Aridibaculum aurantiacum: one gene and its partner. The protein of the gene in region 1 interacts with the protein of each later gene in a pairwise test. Links are inferred from orthologs where the notes say so. Each region holds a gene or a part of one and is shown on either strand. Other genes may lie near its edges.

Evidence for each region.
Region 2: the proteins of rpe (region 1) and eno interact in binary tests that used the Escherichia coli proteins (3 or more experiments, as listed by UniProt). The link is inferred for Aridibaculum aurantiacum from one-to-one orthologs.

The regions. Positions count from the first base shown.
Region 1 is NZ_JAFEWC010000001.1:1,647,425-1,650,668, reverse strand. The notes cover bases 94-3,056. They hold rpe (ribulose-phosphate 3-epimerase), read left to right. Parts: upstream 94-1,231; coding sequence 1,232-1,882; downstream 1,883-3,056. Other genes in these bases: mtaB (tRNA (N(6)-L-threonylcarbamoyladenosine(37)-C(2))-methylthiotransferase MtaB), read left to right, coding at 2,444-3,056; J4N22_RS06870 (DUF4258 domain-containing protein), read right to left, coding at 1,890-2,333; J4N22_RS06880 (tetratricopeptide repeat protein), read left to right, coding at 377-1,177; J4N22_RS06885 (hypothetical protein), read right to left, coding at 94-110. In the rest of the region: more of J4N22_RS06885, read right to left, coding at 1-93; more of mtaB, read left to right, coding at 3,057-3,244. UniProt on the Escherichia coli protein: Catalyzes the reversible epimerization of D-ribulose 5-phosphate to D-xylulose 5-phosphate.
Region 2 is NZ_JAFEWC010000001.1:332,021-335,116, reverse strand. Bases 116-2,930 are described here. They hold eno (phosphopyruvate hydratase), read right to left. Parts: upstream 2,261-2,930; coding sequence 971-2,260; downstream 116-970. Other genes in these bases: ccoN (cytochrome-c oxidase, cbb3-type subunit I), read left to right, coding at 2,852-2,930; ccoS (cbb3-type cytochrome oxidase assembly protein CcoS), read left to right, coding at 2,624-2,776; J4N22_RS01390 (FtsB family cell division protein), read right to left, coding at 572-898; J4N22_RS01395 (hypothetical protein), read right to left, coding at 280-507; nth (endonuclease III), read right to left, coding at 116-223. Also shown: more of nth, read right to left, coding at 1-115; more of ccoN, read left to right, coding at 2,931-3,096. UniProt on the Escherichia coli protein: Catalyzes the reversible conversion of 2-phosphoglycerate (2-PG) into phosphoenolpyruvate (PEP). It is essential for the degradation of carbohydrates via glycolysis.

The DNA of each region.
Region 1 (3,244 bases):
TTGCCGGCTTCAGGCATAGAATTAGATGACCTGTTTTTCCTTATAAAATAAGTAGCAACCCCAGCTCCGGCTACAGCCAATGCTGCAGCGATTATTGTATTTCTTTTCATAAATAGATTTTTGTACATAAAGGCAATTGCCATGCCACCACAACTAGCTACCATCCAACAGTTCTTCCAGCTAAACACATAAACAACATGAAGCACCTATACATAAAATGAAATAAACATATAAATATTCACCTCGCAGTATTGTAGAAAATACACCTGTATCTGTGCATGTTTAACACTCGCCTCCATTCTACTTTTGCTTTGCATTATTTCTATCTCCCTTGTCATTAGAGATGCAAATCACATTGAACATATACATTTGCCCCATGAAAAATTGGCTATTCCTGGTACTAATTGGGTTAATCTTCTTTAGCTGTAAAGAAAGCACCAGCGAAGAAAATTCAAAATCACAGGCAGTACACCTTCAACTAGTAGAGTCACTTAACAAGCAAGTGCAGTTACACCCTGATAGTGCTCCTATTCGCATGCAACTTGTAAATGCCTTGGACAGCCTGGGCAGGTATGGTGATGCACTTGCTCAGGTAGACAGCATGATAATACGAGACAGCCTGAATAATGGGTTGTGGTTCGCCAAAGGCCAACTGCAGGAAAGCATGAAGGATACTTCAGCCGCCATCCGCAGTTATGAAAAAGCCATCAATATTTATCCTTCGCTGGAGTCGCAGTTGCACCTGGCTAATCTATATGCCGAAATGAAAGACAGCCGTAGCCTGCAGATTTGCCAGGCAGTAAGCCGGGTGGCAATGGATAGAGAAAATATTGCTCATTGCGACTTTATTGCAGGTATTTATTATGCACGTACAGGGCAGGCTTCACAAGCCATTGCAGCTTTCGACAGGTGCATCAATAATAACTACACCTACATGGAAGCTTACCTTGAGAAAGGATTTGTTTATTATGAACAAAAGAAATACAACGAAGCACAGCAGGTATTTGATCGTGCTATAACCGTAAATAACTTGTATGCTGATGCATATTACTGGAAAGCAAAAACATTGGAAGCAATGGGTAATAAACAAGAAGCAATCACCAATTATCAACGTTCTTTGGGATTGGATAAAACATTAACCGAAGCACGCGAAGCCCTTAACCGGTTGAATAGTTAAGGCTCAATATTCTAACTAATCATTGCACAGGAAGAATTAATAAATCATCTTATCATGCCAATCATAGCCCCCTCTTTACTTGCCGCTAATTTTTTACATTTAGGAGAAGAATGTAAAATGCTGAACGAAAGTGAGGCTGACTATTTTCACCTGGATGTGATGGATGGACGATTTGTACCAAACATAAGCTTTGGTCTTCCTGTTATAGAACAAATAAGAAAGGCAACAAACAAGGTTTGCGATGTGCACCTGATGATACTGGAACCGGAGAAATATGCTGAAGCATTTAAAAATGCCGGTGCTGATATTCTTACAGTTCATATAGAAGCCTGCATTCACCTGCACAGGAATTTGCAGCAAATTAAATCCTTAGGAATGAAAGCTGGTGTAGCTATCAACCCACACACTCCTATTAATTTCCTTACAGATATCATTCATGACGTGGACCAGGTTTGTATCATGAGTGTGAACCCAGGTTTTGGCGGACAGGCTTTCATTCCGCAAACGATCAACCGCATAAAGCAGTTGCGCCAGTTAACAGATGAGAAAGGGCTTAATGTTGATATAGAAATTGACGGAGGAGTAACAGTAGAGAATGCCGCTTCCATTGTGGCAGCCGGAGCTACAGTTTTAGTGGCCGGTAATACTGTTTTCAAATCGCCTGATCCAATTAAAACTATTTCGCAACTAAAGGCAGTAAGCTAGTAGCTGGTTAACAACTTGGACAAGCATATTCATTCTCCAGGTCGATAACCGTAACTACAGATGTGTGCTTTTGTTTTGGCGCAAAAATGATCCTTACCCGCTGACCATCATCTGTAGTTCCTTCTATGGCATAAGTTGGCCCTTTGGGATCATCGAGCCTACTCTTATTATAGTTCACTTTTCCTTCAGCCTGTATTTGCCGCACCTCCGTTTGTGTGATCTTCCTGCACGCCATCCTGCACTTTGCATGCTTTGTAAAATACAACTCCTGCGTCCGGTCGAAACCGGCAGAATTAGAACTTTCTTTACTTGCCGGTGCTTGTGACGATGCTTTTATGTTAGAATATGTTTCACTTGCTACTGGTGGCGCTTCTTTATATTGTTTAATTATAAGAGTGATAACAGCCAGCATCACAAAAAACAGGATCGGGAGTAGTTTCTTCATCTTCATAACTGAAAGTTAAAGTGGATGAACTACATGCGGAAAAATGGTGGACGCAGGTAAGTACATGCTGCTTCAAAAAGAGCAAGTGAAGCAAGTCAGCTATCTTTGCGCCTCTTATGGAACAGACAAAATCAGTAGCATTTCATACACTCGGATGTAAACTAAATTTTTCCGAAACCTCTACCCTATCCCGCTTATTGGAGAAAGAAGGCTTTGAGAAACGGGAGTTTAATGATAAAGCCGATGTATATGTTATTAATACGTGTTCTGTTACAGATAATGCTGACAAAGAATGCCGCATGCTGGTTCGCAGAATTCAGCGTCGTGCACCGGAAAGCATGGTTGTGATAACCGGTTGCTATGCACAGCTAAAGCCACAAGAGATTGCCAGCATCCAGGGAGTTGACCTTGTACTGGGTGCGGCTGAAAAATTCAATATTGCGCAGCACCTGAAAGAACTAACGAAAGGCGACAGCACAAAGATCTGCAGCTGCGATGTGGCGGATGTTTCTGGTTTTATTTCATCCCATTCTATAAATGACAGAACCCGCACTTTTTTAAAAGTACAAGACGGCTGCGACTACAACTGTTCATTTTGTACCATACCTATGGCGCGTGGAAAAAGCCGGAGCGATACGGTAGAAAACGTGGTAAAAAACGTACATCAATTAGCCGCTACAGGAGTAAAAGAAATTGTTTTAACAGGCGTTAACCTGGGCGATTTTGGAAAAGGTCCAGAAGGCAAAAAACATGAAGAAACATTTTACCAGCTAGTACAGGAATTAGATAAAATTGAGGCAATTCAACGGTACCGCATTTCTTCCATAGAACCCAATTTGTTGACAAATGACATCATAGATTTTGTTAGCAAAAGCCGCAGCTTTATGCCCCATTTTCATATTCCGCTACAAAGCGGC
Region 2 (3,096 bases), 1.3 Mb from region 1 along the record:
TATCAAACAGATCATCGTATTGTGCATCGGCTAGTTTGAAGGCATTAGGATATTTCCTGAAGAGGTCGGGTGTGGTCATGTTCACCCGCTTGTCGGTACATTGGGCAGATAAAATAACTGCTACCAGCAGTTGATAAGGATTTTCAAAATTCAGCTCCGTCTCTGCATCCGGCGAATGTTGTTGAAAGTATTCAATAACAAACCGGTATCTATCGCGCTTCATCATAGTAGAAAAAGCCGAAGATACCGGTTTTGAACATTTTTTAGCAAGTGCCTCAGCTATACAACTTCCGCAGAAGCGCGGGCATAATCGAGTATAGCCATCACTGATTGGGTACGGGGACTTTCAACAGCACTATCCAGTTTTTTCAGGTAGTTTGTCAAAACATCATATTTCTCCTTAAGGGCCCAATCTGTCTGCATCTGCTTCTCAATATCCGCCTTTTGATTTTGTGAGGTCTCCCTGTACAGGTACTGCAGCAGGTCCTCGGTGGTGAAATTTGGCATAAGTAATTAAGAAGTTTAGTTGATCCTTCAATCCTATTACCAAATAAACGAGGTTGTTTAATTATTATTGTTTTGTTACCTCAGAATTTTCCACTTCCGGCTTTACAACTATAAACACCTGCTCCTCAGGCCTCTTCAGGTAAAAATTCTCCCTGGCAAACTTCTCTAATGCTGCGGGATTGTTCTGCAGCTCTGCCAGTTCCTTTTCTGTAGAAATGATTTCGGCTTCGTAATAAGCCTTGCTTGTTTCCAGTTTCTCCAGTTCGTTCTTACGCTCCCATTGTGTAAATAGATCGTTCCGATCGAAAAAACTGATCCATACCACGAACACCAACACCGATAGCAGGTATTTATTTTTGATCATGGAGAAAACGAATGAAAGCTTTTGCATGGGCACAAAAAAATCGGTGATCATAAAAGTAGCAGCATTATGATCACCGATGATGTAAGGTGGAAAACTATCTTACTTGCTAAAGCGGATCCTGCCTTTTGGGTATATCGCAGACTCAGCCAGCATTTCTTCTATTCTTATTAGTTGGTTGTACTTAGCTACACGATCTGTACGGCTGGCACTACCTGTTTTAATCTGGCCGCAATTCAAAGCAACAGCCAGGTCAGCAATGGTAGTATCTTCTGTTTCGCCGCTGCGATGGCTCATAATGGTAGTATAGCCATTTTGCTGCGCCAGTTGTACCGCATTGATGGTTTCTGTAAGTGTTCCTATCTGGTTCACCTTTATCAGGATACTGTTTGCTACTCCTTCGTCTATACCGCGCTGAAGGATCTTTGTGTTTGTAACAAATAGATCGTCACCTACCAGCTGTACTTTTTTACCAAGCGCATCAGTAAGCAGCTTCCATCCTTTCCAGTCTTCTTCGGCCATACCATCTTCTATACTGATGATAGGGTATTTGTTAGCCCACTCTACCCAGTATTCCACCATCTGCTCTACGCTCAGCTTTTTGCCATCGCTCTTATGGAAATGGTAAACATTCTCGTCGCCTTTCCACATTTCGCTCGATGCTGCATCCAGTGCAATACCTATTTGTGAACCTGCTTTGTAACCTGCTGCTTCTATAGCTTCCAGCACGGTTTCAATAGCTTCTTCATTGCTCTGGATGTTTGGAGCAAAACCTCCTTCGTCACCTACGTTGGTGCTGTATCCTTTTTTCTTTAGTACAGTCTTCAGGTGGTGGAATATTTCAACGCCCCACTGTAGGCCTTCACTAAAAGTAGTAGCGCCTACAGGTACGATCATAAACTCCTGGTAATCTATTTTGTTATCAGCATGTGCACCACCATTCAGGATGTTCATTAGTGGCATTGGCAGCAAGGTGCTGTTTACACCACCCAGGTACCTAAACAGCGGAAGGCCACTTTCCTGTGCAGCAGCTTTGGCTACAGCCATACTTACTGCCAGGGTAGCATTAGCACCCAGTTTGCTTTTATTTTCTGTGCCATCCAGCTCCAGCAGTTGTGCATCTATTCCGGTCTGGTCGTTTACCGGCCAGCCAAGCAGTGGATCAGCAATTATTTCATTTACATTTTTTACAGCCTGCAGTACACCTTTACCCATGTATACGCCTTTATCATTGTCGCGTAGTTCTACCGCCTCGTGTATACCTGTGCTGGCGCCACTTGGAACAGCTGCACGTCCTATAGTACCATTATCTGTTATTACATCTACTTCTACAGTTGGATTACCGCGGCTGTCAAGTATCTGCCGGGCATGAATTTCTGAAATGTAGCTCATGGAAATGTTGGTTTTATTTTATTATCGACTGGGCGCAAAGCTAAACTAACCTGCTGGTGTAGCCAAAGTAAGATGTCATGTAATTGGCCGGGCAACATCAGCTTTTCCGGCACATGTAGATGATGATCATCAGCGTTTAAAACTCAAGATTTTTCTATAGTGGGTGGTTAACATTATGTATCAATACATCCTTATTGATTGAGATGATTTAAACCTGAAACAGTCTTAGCACCACTCCCGCTTGCTTTGCCCTCTTCACTTCCACCGCATGACGGTTTCATGACATCAATCATAAAACGCATTGAGCATCGTCATCCTGCTCCCTTACCACCGTTTCTACTTTTGATACCTGAATAATAAATCATGAGTGTCATATTCCTTTTATTAATAGCAAGTATAACCGTAGCAGGACTGTTCCTGCTGGCGTTTTTATGGAGCGTAAAAAAAGGTCAGTTTGATGATGAACAAAGCCCGCCGGTAAGAATGTTGTTTGACGATCCTCCTTCTCAACCCTAACCCCTCTGCAGGACGAACAACAACGGGCTTTCATCAAACTTTCAATCAAGTAAATCCAGGAAACACATAAAAAAAATGCAAGTAGAAAAATTTTATTATGACAATCGCATCGTAAAGATGTTTGCCTATGCTACCATATTATGGGGTGCCGTAGGTATGCTGGTAGGTTTACTGGCATCGGTGCAAATGTTTTTACCGGCGGCCAATTTCAATTTTGCCCCAACCACCTTTGGACGCGTAAGACCATTGCATACCAATGCAGTGATTTTTGCTTTTGTAGGTAATGGAATTTTCATGGGCGTGTACTATTCGCTGCAGCG